DNA from 4 places in the Psychrobacillus sp. FSL H8-0484 genome. Region 3 is predicted to be linked to each of the others. Evidence: riboswitches for the same ligand, from Rfam matches in the RefSeq annotation. Region 3 holds a riboswitch; each other region holds the start of a gene.
The links. A riboswitch is a leader RNA that binds a small molecule or an ion and turns the genes downstream of it on or off. The one in region 3 is predicted to bind S-adenosylmethionine.
Positions count from the first base shown of each region.

Region 1: another riboswitch for S-adenosylmethionine. It lies ahead of metK (methionine adenosyltransferase); the one in region 3 lies ahead of metA (homoserine O-acetyltransferase MetA).
Region 2: another riboswitch for S-adenosylmethionine. It lies ahead of MHH81_RS02665 (methionine biosynthesis PLP-dependent protein); the one in region 3 lies ahead of metA (homoserine O-acetyltransferase MetA).
Region 4: another riboswitch for S-adenosylmethionine. It lies ahead of MHH81_RS04525 (methionine ABC transporter ATP-binding protein); the one in region 3 lies ahead of metA (homoserine O-acetyltransferase MetA).

Region 1 is NZ_JBBOSZ010000001.1:3,008,093-3,013,357, reverse strand. It holds gene MHH81_RS14595 (alpha/beta hydrolase family protein) at 1-679, shown strand, start outside; gene MHH81_RS14590 (hypothetical protein) at 683-1,132, shown strand; gene pckA (phosphoenolpyruvate carboxykinase (ATP)) at 1,258-2,844, opposite strand; SAM riboswitch class I at 3,038-3,155, shown strand; gene metK (methionine adenosyltransferase) at 3,356-4,552, shown strand; partial or broken gene MHH81_RS21390 (RHS repeat-associated core domain-containing protein) at 4,657-4,767, shown strand; gene MHH81_RS14570 (gamma carbonic anhydrase) at 5,064-5,265, opposite strand, start outside.
Region 2 is NZ_JBBOSZ010000001.1:555,099-560,363, reverse strand. It holds gene MHH81_RS02670 (hypothetical protein) at 1-328, opposite strand, end outside; SAM riboswitch class I at 634-740, shown strand; gene MHH81_RS02665 (methionine biosynthesis PLP-dependent protein) at 1,221-2,339, shown strand; gene metC (cystathionine beta-lyase) at 2,339-3,526, shown strand; gene MHH81_RS02655 (sensor domain-containing diguanylate cyclase) at 3,724-4,998, opposite strand; gene MHH81_RS02650 (flavin reductase family protein) at 5,046-5,265, opposite strand, start outside.
Region 3 is NZ_JBBOSZ010000001.1:1,764,028-1,769,292, forward strand. It holds gene MHH81_RS08320 (VOC family protein) at 236-1,174, shown strand; SAM riboswitch class I at 1,368-1,478, shown strand; gene metA (homoserine O-acetyltransferase MetA) at 1,559-2,467, shown strand; gene MHH81_RS08330 (alpha/beta hydrolase) at 2,923-3,567, shown strand; gene MHH81_RS08335 (MBL fold metallo-hydrolase) at 3,755-4,564, shown strand; gene MHH81_RS08340 (S66 family peptidase) at 4,586-5,265, shown strand, end outside.
Region 4 is NZ_JBBOSZ010000001.1:995,890-1,001,154, forward strand. It holds gene MHH81_RS04515 (MetQ/NlpA family ABC transporter substrate-binding protein) at 1-318, opposite strand, end outside; gene MHH81_RS04520 (methionine ABC transporter permease) at 344-1,006, opposite strand; gene MHH81_RS04525 (methionine ABC transporter ATP-binding protein) at 996-2,021, opposite strand; SAM riboswitch class I at 2,172-2,278, opposite strand; gene MHH81_RS04530 (AzlD domain-containing protein) at 2,378-2,686, opposite strand; gene MHH81_RS04535 (AzlC family ABC transporter permease) at 2,691-3,398, opposite strand; gene MHH81_RS04540 (TVP38/TMEM64 family protein) at 3,513-4,154, shown strand; gene lepB (signal peptidase I) at 4,147-4,698, shown strand; gene addB (helicase-exonuclease AddAB subunit AddB) at 4,778-5,265, shown strand, end outside.

The sequences.
Region 1 (5,265 bases), 1.2 Mb from region 3:
ACTCGCAACGCCTAAAAAGGAAGGTAAGTATGAAGGGATATTATATTGTAGAGGAGGCATGCAAAGCATAGGGATGGTTCGACCTGCTCGTATTGCTCAAATTGCATCCGAAGGTTTCATTGTCTTTGCGCCATACTACCGAGGAAATCGTGGAGGAGAAGGTAGGGACGAATTTGGTGGGGAGGATCGCTGGGATGCCGTTTATGCAGTGGATGTTCTAAAACAGTTTTGTCTACCAAGTCGCATTCATTTATTTGCTTTTTCTCGTGGAGGGATCATGGCTCTTTGGACTGCGATACTGCGGAAAGATATTACGAGCATTGTAACCTGGGCGGGAGTATCGGATATTTTCTTAACTTATGAGGAAAGACAAGATATGAGAAGAATGATGAAGCGTGTTATTGGTGGTACACCGGCCAATCGAGTAGACGAATATGAAATCAGAAATGCTCTTGCGCTCATCGAGGAAATCCACGCATCCACGCTTATAATTCATGGGCTTCAGGATACAAATGTTTCATTTGAGCATGCTCAAGCCTTAGAAGAAGCATTATTAAGGAATAACAAAGTGGTAGAAACATGGTATTACCCTGAATTTACGCATTTTTTCCCGAGCAAAGTGAACCGCCAAGTGGTGAAGGATGCATGTGTGTGGATGAAAATGCAGAAAGGGGATTAGTTAATGGGTAATATTACCGTTACAATTGAATCGAGTAGTGTAGAAGGAAAGTCTTCATGTCCAGTTGATACTAGTTTTTGGAAAAATATATGGGAACAATACACTACTGAATTTACTGAATTAATAATACATTGTTGGATGGAAGAGCAGGAAGTAGTGAATGAATTAGGGGCAAAGGCAGTAAACGTAATAAATGAAGGTTTAATGAAAGTATTTACGATCAATTTAAGTGAAGATAATCGCCTTTTCTTCTGTAATTATTCTATAGATCCGAAAGGTGGCTTAAAATGGTTTAAAATGTTTTTTCACGTGAATGGTGATGAACGATTAGAAATAGGTCATTATGGCTCTGAAATTACTTTGTACAATGTGGATAAAGAAAAAGCAACGGAGTTTTCTGCACTTTTTCCTAGATCATCTATCTCAAATTTCCATGATGATTATGAAGAATAAAGGGATGCCTTAAATGCCGTTTAAAAACGGCTTTAGGGCATCCCTTTTTGTATTATTTGCACTTACTTAAGGTGATAACAACTTGCACCCAACGGAGCACAATAACTGTGCTAGCTTGAGGATGATTATGCTATTGGACCGCCCTTAAGCGAAATGTCTTCTGATACTGTACCGAATTTGTTAAAGTTTTCACGGAAAGCTTGTGCAAGGTCCGCAGCTTTTGTGTCGTAAGCTTCTTTATCTGCCCATGCATTACGTGGAATTAATACTTCAGATGGTACGCCCTCAATATGTGTAGGGATTTCAAGACCGAATATTTCATCTTTAGCTGTTTCTACATTAGTTAGTTTTCCGTCAATTGCAGCGCGAACCATTGTACGAGTATAAGCCAGTTTCATTCGGCTACCTACTCCATATTCGCCACCAGTCCAACCAGTATTTACTAGGAATACTTGTGCACCATGCTCATCGATTTTCTTCCCAAGCATTTCTGCATACACAGTTGCGTGTAATGGTAAGAAAGGAGAACCAAAGCAAGTTGAGAATGCTGGTTGTGGTGATGTGATTCCGCGTTCAGTTCCTGCCAGTTTAGATGTAAATCCGCTTAAAAAGTGGTACATCGCTTGTTCTTTCGTTAATTTACTGATTGGAGGCAGTACGCCAAATGCATCAGCAGTTAAGAAAACAATTGTGTTAGGGTGACCTGCTACAGAAGGATCTACAATGTTTTCGATATTTTGGATTGGGTATGCTGCACGTGTGTTTTCAGTTAAAGAGTTATCCGCATAGATTGCAATGCGAGTTTCTGCATCAACTACTACGTTCTCTAAAACAGTACCGAATGTAATCGCGTCATAGATTTGTGGCTCATTTTCACGAGTTAGGTCGATACATTTTGCATAGCATCCACCTTCTATATTAAATACACCATTATCTGACCAACCATGCTCGTCATCTCCGATTAATTGTCGTCCAGCATCAGCAGAAAGTGTTGTTTTACCTGTTCCAGACAGACCGAAGAATAAAGCTACATCGCCTTCTTCCCCAACATTTGCTGAACAGTGCATTGGTAAAATGTTTTGTTCTGGTAATAAATAGTTCATAATAGAGAAAATAGATTTTTTCATTTCTCCAGCATATTCTGTACCACCAATTAGAACAACACGTTTTTCCATAGATACGATGATGAAGGTTTCTGATTTAGTTCCATCAACTGCAGGGTCTGCTTTAAAGTTAGGAGCACTTATAACTGTAAAATCCGCTTCGTGAGATGAAAGCTCCTCTGATGAAGGGCGGATGAATAATTGATGTGCAAATAAATTGTGCCATGCATATTCATTGATTACTTGAATGCTTAGACGGGATGCTTTGTCTGCACCAGCAAATCCTTTAAATACAAATAATTCATCTTGTTCCTTTAAATACTCTGTCACTTTAATATATAATGCTTCGAAAATTTCAGAGGAGATAGGTTGGTTTACTGAACCCCAATCGATTTTATCTTTGGAGATAGCTTCTTCAACAATATATTTATCTTGTGGAGAACGACCTGTGTATTTACCTGTCTCTGCTTTTACCGCTCCAGTAGAAGTTAAAACTGCTTCTCCTCTAGATGTTGCCTTTTCTACAAGTTGTGGTACTGATAATTGAACGCTAATGTTGTTACCAGCTAACAATTCGTTCAGTTCACTCACAGTATCGATTGAATTCATGTTGTCTTACCATCCTTTTTTTAATTATTGCCTCTTGTTTAGAGGATTTTTCATTGATATGTGAAATAGTATAACACATTTAACTAATTAGTCTACACTAATGAATTGAATATTTTTTGCATATGTGAAAACTTTTCAAAATAACGCTTGACTTCTACTTACTAAGTACGTATGATGGTAAATTGAACGGATACTCTTATCCCGAGCTGGTGGAGGGGTCAGGCCCTATGAAACCCGGCAACCTGTAATTAGCAATTTCATTACAAAGGTGCCCAACCTGAGACAAGGTGAAATCCCTTGATTGATAAGAGTGAAAGGTGCTTATGATATTAATCCTTTCCTCATGTATTTTTGCGTGAGCGGGAGGTTTTTTTATTTAACATCGCCCTTTATCCTTGTGTGCCAAGTCCGAAACGGCTTCAAGTTTAATCTAATTGAAATGGCTTGACATGGGAATGAGTACCGTATCAATTCTTGAGAGAAATCTCGCAGGATATAGGAGGAACAATCTATGACACAACGTCGATTATTTACATCGGAATCAGTAACAGAAGGGCATCCAGATAAAATCTGTGATCAAATTTCTGATGCTATTTTAGATGCAATTTTAACGGAAGATCCAAATGCACGTGTTGCTTGTGAAACAAGCGTTACTACTGGTCTTGTATTAGTTGCAGGAGAAATCACAACTTCTACTTATGTAGACATCCCTAAAGTGGTTCGTTCTACTATTAAAGAAATTGGATATACTCGTGCAAAATATGGTTTTGACTCTGAAACTTCAGCAGTTTTAACTTCAATTGATGAGCAGTCTGCTGACATTGCAATGGGTGTTGACCAAGCTTTAGAAGCTCGTGAAGGATCTATGACGGATTCAGACATTGAAGCAATCGGTGCAGGTGACCAAGGTCTAATGTTTGGTTATGCTTGTAATGAAACACCAGAACTTATGCCGCTTCCAATTAGCTTAGCGCATAAACTGGCACGTCGTTTAGCAGAAGTGCGTAAAGATGAAACATTAGATTATTTACGCCCAGATGGTAAAACGCAAGTAACAGTGGAATATGATGAGAATAATAATCCAGTTCGTATTGATACGATTGTTATTTCTACACAACATCATCCAGAAATAACGCTAGAGCAAATTCAAAAAGATTTAAAAGAAGTAGTAATCAAACCTATTGTTCCTGCTCATTTAATCGATGAAAATACAAAATACTTTATCAATCCAACTGGCCGATTTGTAATTGGTGGACCTCAAGGAGATGCTGGTTTAACAGGTCGTAAAATCATCGTAGATACTTATGGTGGATACGCTCGTCACGGCGGTGGTGCATTCTCAGGTAAAGATCCAACGAAAGTGGACCGTTCTGCTGCATATGCTGCTCGCTATGTTGCCAAAAATATTGTGGCGGCTGGAATTGCAGATCGTTGCGAAGTACAATTAGCATATGCAATTGGTGTAGCACAACCTGTATCTATTGCTGTAGATACATTTGGAACTGGGAAAGTAGAAGAGGCACAATTAGTAGCGCATATTCGTGAACTATTTGACCTTCGTCCAGCAGGAATTATTAAAATGCTAGACTTACGTCGCCCAATTTACAAACAAACTGCAGCTTATGGTCACTTCGGTCGTACAGACATCGACGCACCATGGGAAAAAACAGATAGAGCAGAAGCTTTAAAAGAAAAAGCTGGTCTATAATTAAAAAAGCGATACTTTCCTTGAGAAATATAGGGAAGTATCGCTTTTTTGGTATAGTTTTCTCATGGAATATAACTTTCGGTAAATGGCAGTTACTCTTATAAAAAAAAGACGCTCAAACCTTCTTCTACCATTACAACGCGCACGGAAGTGTCATTGCTTTAACCGATCAAAACGGTGAGAAGATAGCGACTTATGAATACGATGCATGGGGAATGTATTAAAAGTAGATGAAGCGGAAATTGCATCTTCGGGAGCTTGCAATAGGAATAGGAAAGAGTCTCTTCTTTTTATCCAAAAAGGCATTAACCTATTTTCGAAAGTTGTAGGAGTGCGACAGACGGACAAATGCCATAAGATTACCGAGAAGAAAAAAGAGGCTGTTCGTGACGTCAGTCACGAACAGCCTCTCACAAAAATCAAACGGTAATAATATGGCAACAAGTCTGTTCAAAGCCCTCCGGAAATGAAAGAAAATAGGTTTTGTTCTTAAAGGGCGCTTGCTCTTTTTTTATCCCTGTAACGATTTATAATACTGCCCTTTTTCTACATACTCACGAATAATACGTTGTACATCTTCTTTATCAGCATCCGTTAATTCTCGTACAACTTTCGCTGGGCTCCCCATAGCAAGGGAATTAGGTGGAATTTTCTTTCCAGGAGGTACAAGACTCCCTGCTCCGATGAATGCTCCTTCTCCTATTTCTGCGCCG
Region 2 (5,265 bases), 1.2 Mb from region 3:
CATCCATAATTCCCTCTAGTGTTTCTGGACCACCACGATTAATTTTTACCCATTTGTATTGTAAAGCTTTTAATACACTCTTATAGTCTTTAGCTTGAATGAACACAAAATCCTCAGGAACTTGAAGATCAAGTTGTACCTCATTTTTCGCATTAACAGTTAGACTCTTAATGTGATGTGTATAATAATAAATAACCCCGTCCTCTGCAGTAAGCACTGTAATATGATCTTCTTCTGCTGCAAGTAGCTTACCGACACGGGATTCTGGACCACCTCTATCTACTTTAATCGTGGAATTAACTAGAGAATGCAACATTTCTTTATCCATTTACTTTTAACCCCCTTTTTTGTATTATCCATGTATCTATATGTCTTGGAGTAATTCAAGTAACGGACATATGCCTACTTTAAGATAATTGGGCAAGCATTATTTTTCCTACTAATAGGTATACTAATTCCAGATGAAATCTTAATTACTACCAAGGTAATAAGAAGAAAGCAGGGAAAAAATAAAATTGGAAAGCAATGGTTTCTCTTATTAATCTGAGATGAAGTCTTAAATTTCCAGCTTGTATTTGCATTTTTACCATGGTAAACTGATTTAAATTAACATTTAGAAAATTTAATATTTATTTCTTATCAAGAGAGACGGAGGGATTGGCCCAAAGATGTCTCAGCAACCAGCCAAATATAGGTGTGGTGCTAATTCCAATAGACGGTAACCGTCTTGAAGATAAGAGGACTAACTTCAGTATATTATTGAGGATTCTCTTCTTATTAGAGAATCCTCTTTTTAATTGGTCCGAAAGTATAACTTTTCTACATAGTAACTATCCAGACCCCAGCACCTAATACTGAGAGCACTGAAAAAGTGGTGTTCTAATAAAATTCCTAATAAATATCCGCTAATTGGATTTAGAACGGCTCTGTTCGCTTTCCGTGGGCGAGCGCCGAGCCTCCTACGCTACGCTTTGTGCGGGGTCTCAGCTGTCTCGCTTTCCCACCGGAGTCTCACGCCGCCGTGCTAAATCCTATAGTACACAGTATTGTTACATCAAATATTTATCATGAAAAATTCTGTAATAGAGTTTTTCAGTGCCCTCCTAATACTCGTGTGGTTACTCGTTTCTAAAGAATGTAGCTACATTGGCTGGAGAGCCGCCTCGTAGCAGTAATAGGCACTTACGATTTCTTATTTTAATAGTAGAGGATGATTAGCATTGACTAAAAAGAGTATAGAAACACAGTTAGTTCAATTAGGTAACCACAGTGATGCAAAGACTGGTGCAGTTAATCCACCGATTTATTTATCCACCGCATATAAACATAACGGACTTGGTCAGTCTACAGGTTATGACTATACACGTACTAAAAACCCTACTCGAGCAATTTTAGAAGAAGGAATTGCAAAACTGGAAGGTGGAGATGCTGGTTTCGCCTGTAGTTCCGGTATGGCAGCCATTCAATTAGTATTATCTCTCTTCCGTTCTGGAGATGAATTAATCGCTCCAGAAGACCTTTATGGCGGGACGTATCGCTTGTTTAATCAGTACGCAAATTCCTACAATATCCATACTACATATGCAAAGTTCGAATCCGTAGAAGAAGTGGAATCGCTACTTACTAAAAATACAAAAGCAATTTTTATTGAATCACCTACAAATCCCTTAATGCAGGAAATTGATATTCATCAATATGCAAAATTAGCTAAACAGCATCATTTATTACTCATTGTAGATAACACATTTTTAACTCCCTACTTACAACGCCCTATTGAACTAGGTGCACACATCGTCATTCATAGTGGTACGAAATATATTGGTGGGCATAACGACGTGCTTGCTGGCCTTGTTGTGACAAGTGGTGCAGAATTAAGTGAAAAGTTATTTGCAAATCATAATGCAGCTGGCGCAGTACTATCTCCATTTGATTCATGGTTATTAATTAGAGGGTTAAAGACACTTCACTTACGAATGAAACAACATGACGCAAATGCAAAAAAAATTGTAAAATTCCTACAAAACGAATCAGCAGTTAAAGATGTTCTTTATCCTGGAAAAGGCGGTATGCTTTCCTTCCGCTTACAAAAAAGTGAGTGGGTTGGGCCTTTCCTAGAAGGACTTCAATTAATCGTCTTCGCCGAAAGTCTTGGTGGAGTTGAAAGCTTCATCACATATCCAGCTACCCAAACGCACGCGGAGATTCCAGAAGAAGAACGTAATGCACGTGGTGTGGATAATAGTCTTTTACGCTTCTCGGTTGGCGTGGAGGAAGCAGAAGATTTAATGACAGATTTGAAACAAGTTTTCACAGCTCTAGAAAGTGAAGTGAAAATATAATGAAGGGCACTAATACACATTTAGAAACTAGCCTAATAACCGCTTCGACACGAGGAGATTTTGAACAAAAAACAGGTGCAGTGAATGTACCGATTTACTTATCGTCTACTTTTCATCAAGAAAATTTCGACAGTTTTGGTCCTTACGACTATAGCCGATCGGGGAATCCTACTAGAGATGCATTAGAAAAAACAATTGCGGAGCTGGAAGGTGGTACAAGAGGATTTGCCTTTGCTTCTGGTCTTGCAGCTATCTCCTCTGCTTTTATGTTGTTATCAGCTGGAGATCATATCGTCATCACGGAAGATGTATATGGTGGTACTTTCCGATTTGTCACGGAAGTATTACCTCGTTTCGGTATTGAGCATACATTTGTGGATTTATCCAATTTAGAAGATGTTAAACACGCAATTAGATCCAATACAAAATTAATATATGTAGAAACTCCATCTAACCCACGCTTAGGGATTACGGATATTTCTAGTATGGTTGATTTAGCAAAAGCACATGATTGTCTTACATTTCTAGACAACACATTTATGACACCGCTCTACCAACGTCCGTTAGATTTTGGCGTAGATATAGTATTACATAGTGCTACAAAATTTCTATCCGGTCATAGTGATATTATTGCCGGACTTGCTGTCACCAATGATGAAGCGTTAGGCAAAAGATTAGCATTTATCCAAAACTCTTTCGGTGCTATTTTGGGAGCACAGGATTCGTATTCTTTAATTCAAGGCATTAAAACAACTAGTGTTCGTTTCGAGAAATCAACGGAATCTGCTAAGAAAATGGTAGACTATTTAGTTAACCATCCATTAGTAGAAGAAGTTTTTTATCCTGGACTACCTACTCATCCAGGAAATGAAATCCATGCAAAACAATCTACAAGTTCTGGAGCAGTGCTTTCCTTCCGTCTACCAGATAAAGCTACAACTAAAGCATTTGTTGACCATGTACAAATCCCAGTATTTGCTGTAAGCCTTGGGGGCGTGGAATCTATTCTTTCTTACCCTGCAACAATGTCCCATGCTGCAATGCCACAGGAAGAACGGGAAAAACGAGGAATTACAGATGGGCTTCTTCGATTCTCTGTAGGTTTAGAACATGTAGATGATTTAATCGCAGATTTCGAGCAAGCACTTCAAGTAGCTACAGAACAAAAACAGAAAGTAAGAAGTTAACATGACAAATCAATTAACTCTAACAGCTCCATTTAAGGCAGATCATGTAGAAAGTTTTCTACGCCCCGAACGTTAGCACTCCCTCGTATTCTAATGTATGTTCCTTGCTTTTTTAAGAAAGAGACACCTGTGGAACTTTAATAGAAATAAAAACCCTAGTAGACCAAATAAATACATATTCGGCCTACTAGGGTTTTTCAAGTACTATGAAATTCGACATGATTACGCTGTTCTTTCGCTTTATAGAGCGCAATATCTGCTTTTTGCATTAATACTTTTGGACTTTCTCCGTCAACTGGATACATTGCAATCCCGATACTAGATGTGGAAAGAAGCTCTTGGTCTTTGATTAAATACGGCTGGCTAAAATGATCGTGCATTCTCTTAACTAAAGCCTCCACTTTGCCCTTATCAATATCTCTTAATAATATAAGAAACTCATCCCCGCCGATTCTTCCTACTACATCCCGATGACGAATGTTTTCTTTCATCCTTTTAGCAAACTGGATAAGTAGGGTATCTCCAATACCGTGACCAAGCGAATCATTTATCTCCTTGAATTTGTCCAAATCAATAAATAGTAATGCAAACATTTCTCCAGATATCTTTGCTTCCTCAATCGCTTTACCCAAGTCTACTAGAAATGTACTTCTATTCACCACTTCTGTCATTGGGTCATGAGTTGCCATATAAGTTAACTGATCTTCATAGTATTTTCTTACGGTAACATCCCGAAGTATAGCTTGAATAACCACTTCATGCTCATACTTAACTGGAATTGCAATGATTTCAACCCAAATTTTCTGTCCATCCAACCGGGCGAGTTGTTCTACTGTTGGTTCCATTTTTAACATTTCTTCCTGCTGGAAAATTTGAATTAAAGTACTTATAGTATCTACATGATGCGGTTCAATGAAATCCAACAGTGACTTTCCAATAATTTGATCAGGTTCATTGGCACCAAACATTTTAACTGCTTCTGGATTAGCAAAGGACATCTTACCACCACTTTGAACTATAATAGCATCTGGAGAATTATCCACTAATGTTTGATAACAGCTCTCCGCCATTCGAAGCATATGTTTTGCCATCTTTTCGTCTGTAATATCCTTATACATGGCTACTGCCAGCACATCACCTTTATTTATCGCACGATAGGATGCTAATATATCCTTTATTGTTCCATTTTTATGCTTCCGCTTTGTTTCAAAATAAGGAATACTCGTTCCACTTCTTAAAATATTGAGATGAACCTCATGCTCTTCCTGAGTGAAATCATCCATGAAAAAAGGAATTCTCGATAGATCTTCTACTTCTTCTATTGTCCAACCTAAAATATCCGTGAAAGCTGGATTTGCTTGAATAATGGAACCATCTGTTTGTAATATAAAAATAGCATCATTTGTATTTTCCCAAATTAATAAGTATTCTTCCAAAGTAGGTTGGGATTTCATTTTAGCAAATTTATTCACTGGATAGTTTACTCCCCTTCCTTTACGACTACATAAAGGTACTTACACTATTCTGGTCTTTCAATAGAAAATATTTCACCTAATTTTGCATAATTAGAGCCTGCTAGGCGGCTTACTGCCTTTAAGGAATCGTGATTAATTCTTCCTTCTTCATAAATAGACTCATCTATATGATAACGAACTATTTTCCCGATAATCAGATCCGTTCCAACTGAATCTCCTTCACCCAATTCTAAAATTTGCTCTAGTTTACATTCGAATCGTACT
Region 3 (5,265 bases):
ACGCAGCAGGTTAGTTGAACAAGCGGTATGAAAATTCCATTCTTTTTAAGTCGAATTTGACACATAAAGCGACGTTATAGTCATAAAAAAAGACCTTTTTCAAGCTCTAATAAAGCTATCGGAAACGAGTTTTAATTATTGAAGTTTTTTCCAACCACTCTCCAAATATAGAGATGGAGGATTTCATATGATAGTAATGCATTCATCACTTAATAAGTGGAACGAGGGGGATAATATGTCAGAAGTATTTTCTGCTACTAAAAAAGGTGCGTTTGTCATTCATCAAGATACACATGTAGGTCATGTCGTTTTAAAAGTAAAGGATTTAGAAAGACAAATAGCTTTCTATGAAGATGTAGTTGGCTTACAAGTAATTCAACGAGACGAAATAAATGCATCCTTAGCCGGAAAAGGTGGAACAAGAGCAATCTTAAAATTAGAAAAAACGGCAAATGAATTACAAGGAGCTAGAAGTACTGGTGTTTTTCATACAGCTTTTTTACTTCCAACTAGGGAAGCTTTTGCTACGAAATTATTTCATATATTAAGAAGTAAAAAGACGGTGGATAGTCCATTGGAGCAAGAACCACGCTTTACGCATTTTGAACGGTTTATTCCTATCGCTCGTTTAGACAGTGCAAGCGATCATGGATATAGCGAAGCATTTTATTTGTATGATATTGAAGGCAATGGAATTGAAATTTATGCGGACCGTCCTAGAGAAGATTGGACGAAATATCCAGGTGGTAGTAATCCCTTAAATTTCAAAGAGCTAGCAGAATTAGCGGACTTCGATACAGATGGAAGCATTCCAGCTACTACAACGATTGGACATGTGCATTTAAGAGTAGCGAATGTTCTAGCATCTACAAAATTTTATGTAGATGTCATTGGATTTGAAGAGCAAATTGTATTAGATTCTGCATTTTTTATTTCGGTAGGGGGATATCACCACCATATTGCAGGAAATGTTTGGGCAGGAGAAAATAATCCACATCCACCAGCAAATGCTACTGGATTAAAAGAATATACACTCGTACTTCCGACTAGTGAAGCTTTAGAAGAAGTTAAAAATCAACTTCTTCAAAATAATGTGGAAATGAATGAACAGGAACAGTCATTTTCTACAATAGATCCAAGTGGAAATGGTATTGTTTTTGAAGTCCTTTCATAAGAATAAGAGCGAGCTTTCACTTAAAACAATGGAAATCAACACATGAAAATAATAGGTTTTAAAGAAAGAACTTTCTAGAAGAATAGCTGTTAGGAGAAGTCTATTTCTCCATTTTGATTATTTTTAATTGTTGTAATATTATATTTATTGTGCTAATATTTACTAGATTAATAAACCAGTATATAAACGAATACTCTTATCAAGAGAAGCAGAGGGATATGGCCCTGTGAAGCTTCAGCAACCTCTGATGTTAATCAGAAAGGTGCTACCTCCTACAAGATTGAAAAGTCTTGAAAGATAAGAACTGAGTGCGATTCACTTACCCTCTTTTCTTATCCTTGAGAAAAGAGGGTTTTTATTATTTAAAAAAAAGGAGAGAATGTTATGCCAATTAATATTCCAAAACAATTACCAGCTGCTGAATTACTGAAAGAGGAAAAAATATTTATCATGGATGAGGACCGTGCTTTTGCGCAGGACATTCGTCCGCTTAATATTATCATTTTGAACTTAATGCCCGAAAAAGAAAAAACAGAATTACAACTTTTAAGGTTACTAGGTAATACACCATTACAAGTGAATGTAACATTCATGAAAACTGCCACTCATGAATCGAAAAACGTGAGTAAAACACATTTAGATACATTTTATACAACCTTCGAACAAATAAAGCATCGAAAGTATGACGGATTGATCATTACAGGAGCCCCAATAGAGCATTTAGAATTTGAGCGGGTAAATTATTGGAATGAAATAACAGAAATAATGGATTGGTCGAAAACCAATGTCACTTCTGTATTACATATTTGTTGGGGAGCACAAGCTGCTTTATATCATCATTATGGTATTGATAAATTTGAATTACCAAAGAAATGTTCTGGTGTGTTTAGTCACCGTTTGTCTGATCCAACCGTCCAATTAGTTCGTGGTTTTAATGACCAATTCTATGTGCCACACTCTCGATATACATCCGTTTCTTTTGAGGAAATTAAAGCTGATCCTCGTCTTAAACTCCTTTCGATTTCTGACGACGCCGGAGTTTTCCTCATTATTTCAAACGATGAGAAGCATATTATGATTACCGGTCACTTAGAATATGACGCCACAACACTGGCAGAAGAATATGTACGTGATGTGAATAAAGGAATAGAAATAGATTTACCGGTGAACTATTTCCCACAAAATGATCCAACACAACAACCATCGAATTCATGGCGCTCGCACACACACTTATTATTCTCGAATTGGTTGAACTATTATGTATACCAAGCAACACCATATGAGTGGGAATAATGGTTAATGGGGCTATCCGATGAAGGGTAGCTCTTTTTCATTTGTTTGAATTCTGAAAATGGTCTCGTTTTTATTAGAATTGGTTGCGGGTTTATGGTATTTAGTCTCGATTACGGGAGAATTGGTCTCATTAAGCCATTTAATGTAAGAAGTTCGACTGTTTTATAGTGTAATAGGTTTATTGCTGGAAGAATAATCCTAAATGAGACAAATGATGCACTGAACGAGACAAACTTAAGCATGAACGCGACAAAACAAGAGCCTAAGAAGACAAAGCCCAACGCGAAGACGACAAAAGAGGTTGCCAGTTGGTCAACAGCATGACCTCGTGACAACCTTTAGACCATTATTGAAAAATGTGATCGATTTCTTTTATTTCTTGTAGACAAATGATTAGTTAGGTAAAGGAAAAAAATGCTATGATTAGTTAAATTAAAAAGGAAGGGAAGATATACATGAACACAACATTTACTTATATTCATAGTGCACCACAAACGACCGATGAAAATAAAAAATATCCTGCACTATTTTTAATCCATGGCATGGGTAGCAATGAAAATGATTTAGTAGGACTTGTATCGAGTTTAAAAGAGAAATGTCATATTTTTAGTATTCGTGGGCCAATTAGCCAGCCACCTGGATATGCATTTTTTACAATTGAAGGGCTTGGTAAGCCACATCGTACGGTTTTTGATCAAGTTATCAAAGATCTTCAATCATTTATCCAAGAGGCAATGGAAGAATATTCAGTAGATAGGGAGCAAGTGTATCTACTTGGTTTTAGCCAAGGAGCAATATTATCTCAAACTTTAGCCCTTGTAATGGGTAAACAAATAAAAGGAATAGTTGCACTAAGTGGATATATTCCAGCCTTTGCGAAGGGAGAGTATGCAACACAACCCGTTGATCAATTGAATGTATTTATTTCACATGGTGAATTAGATAATATGCTCCCATTTGAATGGGGAGTTGCAAGTAAAGACTATTTCACCGAACAGGGAGCGAATGTTACATTTAAAAGCTATCCAATAGCACATGGTGTAGCAGCAGAAAATCACAGAGACTTATTAGCATTTTTAAACGAGAACATAGGTGAATAAAAGGATATCTCATCCGTCATGACGAATAGTATTCATCATGAGGGGTGTTTTTTTTATGTGTCTTGAAATAGCTATATTAAACCTCACTGGCATAATTTCTTCTATAAACAACCTATAAAATCGTTATCGACAAATCTCCTTTTACAAACGTCGATTTACTCGCTATTAAAGAATCGGGGGGAAAAACATGATTCAATATGATAAAGAGAATATGAGAGTTTTTCAAAGCTCTCTCTATAAAACTACATCAGCTGTAATAGAGCTGGATGAGGCAATTGTGATGACCGATCCGAATTGGCTGCCACATGAAGTAGATGAAATTAAGGCTTATGTAAATCAAATTAGAAAAGATAGAGCTCTATATATCATCTACACACATAGTGATTTCGACCATATTATTGGTTCGGGGGCATTTCCTGACGCAAAAGTGATTGCTTCTCAAGCATTTAACGAAAATAAACAGAAAGATGAAGCAATAAATAAAGTGCATTCATTTGATCAGCGCTACTATTTACAAAGAAATTATAAGCCGGAGTATCCTCTGGTGGATTATGTTGTAAGTAAAGATGGACAAAAATTGATCTTAGGAAAGAGCACCTTAACGTTTTATTTAGCACCAGGGCACACAAATGATGGCTTGTTTACTATCATTGAGCCTGCTGGGATATTCCTTTCAGGTGACTATTTATCAGATGTGGAATTTCCGTTTATATTTGATAGTTATCTGGAATATCTTAAAACGATGAATAAAGCTAAAGACATTTTTTCTCTGCATTCTATTTCCGTTCATGTACCTGGTCATGGTCATACAACGGAAGATAAAACAGAAATGGAAGACCGATTAAAATTTGCACAAGCATATCTGGATCAATTAATAGACATGAAAGAAAATATGGAAGAAATATTGAAGGGGAGATACATATTCTTTGACGGGATGAAAGATATTCATGTAGAAAACCAAAAGTTGGCTTTCAATGAAATAAAACAAATCCATTAGCATAGTAAGGAGACTCTATATATGATTAATTATCCTCATTTTGAAAAAGGAGCAACAATAGGAGTAACAGCAATATCATCTGGTGTACATGCGGAACTGCATGATATGTTCAAATTGGCATGCGAACGTATGAAAGCAAGAGGGTTTACAGTCATATGTGGTGATACTGTTTGGACCCAGGATAAAGCAAAATCAGCACCTGCTAAATTGCGTGCAGCAGAATGGAATAAAATGATGGTTGACGACAAAATTGATATAATTCTTCCTCCTTGGGGTGGAGAATTACTTATTGAGTCACTGGAATATATTGATTTCGAAAATATAAAGAATAAATGGGTATTAGGCTATTCAGATGTAAGTATACTACTGCTAGCCATTACATTGAAGACCGGTATAGCAACAGCACACGGCACCAATTTAGTGGATTTAAGAGGGGAAATTTGGGATGAAACAACTGCAATGTGGCGGGCTGTTTTATCTACAAAGTCTAGTGAATCTGTCGTTCAACACTCTTCACCCAAATATCAAAAGAAATGGGATCATGCGAATCCTTCTGCCTGTCTATTTCATTTAACCGAACAAACAGAATGGAAAACTCTATCAATGAGCAATGTGAAGATGCAAGGACGTCTACTTGGTGGATGTATAGACGTCATTAGACATTTAGTCGGCACTCCGTTCGGGGATGTAGAAAATTTTAG
Region 4 (5,265 bases), 770 kb from region 3:
TGGAACAAGATCGTTACCACTTTCTTTTACATATTGCGATAAGAACGAAAGATGTTGGAATGCATTTAAATCAATGTCCCCTTGTGCAAGTGCATTGTTCGGTAATGTGTAATCAGCAAACTCCACTAATTCAATTTCAATACCTTCTTTTGCAGCTTTTTCTTGAAGAATAGGCCATTGAATACCATCAGAACCATTCACACCAATTTTTACTTTTACTGTTTCTTTACCATCTGTAGTAGATGCCGAAGAACTGCCACACGCGGATAATACCAAAGCAGTAATAATTGCTAGTACGAATAAACTTAACTTTTTCATCAATAAATCTCTCCTTTAGGTTTAATTAACGTCTCATAAATTTTTTAGATAAGGTATTTCCTAGCCATTGTGCGAGCTGCACAAGAACGATTAATATGATAACCGTAACGAGCATGACACTACCGTCAAATCGCTGATATCCGTAAGTCATAGCGACATGACCTAAACCGCCACCACCGACTGTACCGGCAACCGCTGAGAAATCGATTAAACTAACTGTGATAAACGTTAGCCCTAAAATAAGTGGCCCAAGCGCTTCCGGAATTAATACAGTAAAAATGATGCGAAGGGGGCTAGCACCCATAGCTTGCGCAGCTTCGATTACCCCGGGATCAATACTTACTAAGTTGTTTTCCACTACTCGAGCGATTGAAAAACTTGCAACAATCGTCATAGGGAAGATAGCAGCTGTAGTACCGATTGTTGTACCAACAACTAATCTAGTTAACTGTGAAATAGCTACTAGGAAAATAATGAATGGAATAGGTCGAATAATATTAATTAAAATATTTAGCACTTGAAAAACAATTTTGTTTTCTAAAATATTTTTTTCTCTTGTGACAAATAGTAATAGACCAATAGTAATTCCAAGAATGGAACCGAATATGAGTGTAGCAATCACCATAATAATTGTTTCGCCAGTCGATTCTAAAATTCGTGGCCAAAATGTACTCCAATCAACTTTCATGGGGTGCCACCTCCTCCAAATTGACAATTGTCTTTAATTCTTCTAATGCGTTTTGTATAGCTTCTGTTTTACCCTCAAATGAGATAAGTAAATTTCCGAAGAGTTTTTCTTGTAGCTCTCGAATGGAACCATATACAATGTTGAAATGAACCTGATGCTTTTGAGTGACTTGGGAGAGCACGGCATTATTCGTAATTTCCCCTTTGAAAATAACTCGGTATAATTTTTTTCCGCCTTTTGAGCGCCAATCTTCTAAAATATTTTCAGAAGGTAAGTCTTGTTGTACGGATTGGATAAAACGCTGCGAAGTCGAATGCTGTGGATCTGTGAATACATCGAATACATCACCAGATTCGATAACTTCTCCGTTCTCCATTACAGCAACTTTGTGACAAATCGATTGGATAACATGCATTTCGTGCGTGATGAGCAAGATTGTTATGCCAAACTCTTTGTTTACTTTTTTTAGTAAGCGTAAAATATCTGCTGTTGTTTCAGGATCGAGTGCAGACGTCGCTTCATCACAAATAAGTACGTCTGGTGAAGTAGCTAATGCTCGTGCAATGCCGACACGTTGTTTTTGACCTCCAGATAATTGATCCGGATAATCTTTTGCTTTATCTGCTAAACCAACAAATTGTAACAGCTCTTCTACTCGTGTATTAATCACTTTTTTGGATAAACCAGCAAGCTTGAGTGGATACGCAATATTTCCTGCAACTGTACGGGAATTAAACAAGTTAAAGTTCTGAAAGATCATTCCAATGTTGCGGCGTCTCGTTCGTAAGTCTTTGGAAGATAGTGAGTTAACGTCAATGTCTTGGATTAATACGGACCCAGATGAGGGACGCTCGAGCATATTGACAAGTCGTAACAGTGTACTTTTTCCAGCTCCACTAAATCCGATAATGCCGAATATTTCTCCTTTGCTTACTTTTAGAGAAACATTCTTGACTGCATGCACCTCCCGTTTGCCAAGACGAAATGTCTTGGAAACATTTTTAAATTCAATCATGTGAAGACCTCCTGATAGTTCATCTATTCTTAACAGACAATGGTTTGCAGTCATCTACCTTTCTATCAAGAGAACAAAAAAAGCTTTCTTGATCTTATCTAAAGTTAGATAAGAAAAAGAAAGCTCTTCGAATATACGAAAAACCATCTCTTCTCATCTTTCAAGCGAAATTCGCTTGCAGGAATTGGCACAGTGTTCGAATTGAACCTGCTGCCGAAACGTCATAGGGCCTGCCCCTCGGTTTCTCTGGATAAGAAAGTGATGTGCTATTTAATTGTTGTAAGAATTGTTTTAAACTTTAAACATTTAAAACCTAGCCGTCAAGTATATTTTTAAAATAAAATAATTCTGAATTATTAAAACATAAAACTGTATAGAGCTAAAACTCCGATAGTACCTAGCACTACAACCATTACATTCTCGAAAATAAAAGCTAAAGAAAACGCAACAACTGTACCTATTATGCCAAATAGTAAATGACCTTCTTGCACATATAAAATAGCAGGAAATATTAATGCACCTAAAACTGCATAGGGAATATTTCGTAATACACCAGAAACGACTGGTGGTAATTCTTTACCCTCTAAGAAGGTGAGTGGAAAAGCTCGAGGGATATATGTAACAAGCGTCATTCCAATTAGTGTCCACCAATACCATGCACCCATTTACTTAAACTCCTTTCGGCAAACCGCGATCACGCCGTGCATAAATTATTTCGACAAAAATAGAAGATGCCAGTGTAGCGATTAAAATGGACCAACCTGTCGATAATAGATGTGACCAATAAAAAAATCCATTGACAGTTGCAGCGATTAACGCAAGCATGACAACTTTCCGATTTCCTCGCATAGAAGGGACAAGGAGACCAACGAACATAGCGTACAAAGCAATTGACATGGCCGCCTGTAAGAAAGCAGGGAGATTTGCTCCAATTACATGACCAATTGCAGTAAAAATAACCCAGCTACTATACGCGATCAATGCGACTCCAAATGCAAAGGAAGTAGCTATCTTTTCTTCCTTTTGCGTTGCAAGCACTGAAAATGATTCGTCCGTTATTCCAAAAGCATAGATTCCTTTAATCCATTTTTTCTCACTCTGCATCTTTTCATTAAGTGCAGCCGTCATTAAAAAGTGACGTATATTGACGACAAAAGTGTTTAAAACGATTAAAATAGGATCGACACCTTTTGATATTAGCGTTAAGGACATGTATTGGGCTGCTCCAGCATACACAAAAATACTCATGGCTGTAGCTTCTAGAATGGATAAACCAGATGTTTTAGCAAGTAAGCCAAATGTCAAAGCAACTGGAAAATAGCCAATTGCAATACTAACACCAGCCTTTAAACCTTGTCCAAATAATGAATTTTTCAATTAGAATTTAACCCCCTAAAAAACATAATGAACAAATTATACTATAAGAAAATAGTTTTATGTATACAATAATAGGGAATAGTATAAATATACATAGTAGTGGAGGAAAGCAACATGCCTGATTGGTTTTCATTGGAGACATTAACTAATTTAACGAATGAGTATCGTGCTCTCGGACCAATAATCGGTATCCTTCTGCCCTTCTTAGAGGCCTTTTTACCGTTTTTGCCGTTAGTGGTATTTATCGTAGCGAACGTAACCGCATACGGATTACTTTTTGGATTTCTTCTTTCTTGGATAGGATCTGTTGCAGGTGCATATACCGTATTTCTAGTCATTCGTAAATATGGACGAGCTCGAGTTCTTGGTTTTATTACGAGGCATGAAAAGATTCAAAAATTAATATTATGGGTAGAGAGGAATGGTTTCGGTCCACTATTTTTGCTTATTTGTTTTCCGTTCACTCCATCTGCGATTATTAATATTGTTGCTGGTTTGTCTAATATGAAAAAGAATACATATCTATGGACAGTTACGCTTGGGAAATTCATCATGATATCCGTCGTGAGTTTCATTGGATCTGATATTAAATCATTTGTAACGCAACCATTGCGAACGGCTATTGTTGTGCTTGTAATTGCCAATCTTTGGTTTGTCGGGAAATGGATCGAAAAACGAATTAATACAAAAGTGGAAGATGATCTTAAAAGAATTAGTAATGAAAGTAAAATTAAAAGAGGAGAAAATCTTGAGTAAAACTAAAAAAGAAGTAGTAGAATGGTTAGCAGCAATCATCATTGGGGTAGTTATCGTTACGATAGTTCGTATGTTTATTGCAACTAATTACGAAGTTGTTGGGAAATCCATGATGCCAACATTTTCTGATCATGATAAAGTGATTGTGAACAAGCTTTCACCGATCAATCGGATGGATATTATTATATTTCATGGAGCACAAAATGAAGATTATGTAAAAAGAGTGATTGGGATTCCAGGAGATACGATTAAATACGAAAACGATGAGTTATTTATTAACAATAAAAAAGTAGAAGAGCCATTTCTAGAGACGTTTGAAGCTTATAAAAATCCGGAAGAAAATTTTACGGAGGATTTTGAGTTATCCGAGGTAACTGGCAGTAAAACGGTACCTCCGAATAGGTATTTTGTATTGGGTGATAATCGTATGTCTAGTCTAGATAGTCGATATTTTCACTTTATTGAAAAAAATGAGATTATTGGTGAAGTAAAAGTGAGATATTGGCCAATTTCTAGATTTACATTTAACTTTTATTCCGAATAATTTCCCACTCTATCGTATGTTTTGTACAATAGAAGTAAGGGATTATTCGGATTTTTTTATGGAGAGGGGCTAGGTTATTTTGTCATTACGAATAGTTACTGGTCGATCTGGATCAGGAAAGACAAAGTTCATGCAAAGAGAAATAGTTAATACGCTAAAGGCGGCTCCATTAGGAGATCCGTTATTTTATATTGTTCCAGACCAAATGTCTTTTTCTAGTGAGTATGATCTTGCTGCTGGTTCAGGGCTTGAAGGGTTAATACGAGCACAGGTGACGACATTTAAGCGATTGGCTTGGCGTGTGCTACAAGAGACTGGCGGAATTGCTAAAGAAGAAATAAGTGGATTTGGGTACCGGATGCTGATCCGAAGTTTGTTGGAAGACAATAAAGAAGAGTTTAAATTATTTAAGAGAGCTGCAACCAAACGAGGATTTACAGATCAAATAGAAGTGCTATTGAAAGAGTTTAGTCGCTACTGTCTCGACAGTGCGACAATGTCCAACGCTCTAAATGATTTGCAAACAGTAAATGCACCTAAAACCTTACTCGATAAATCATCGGACAT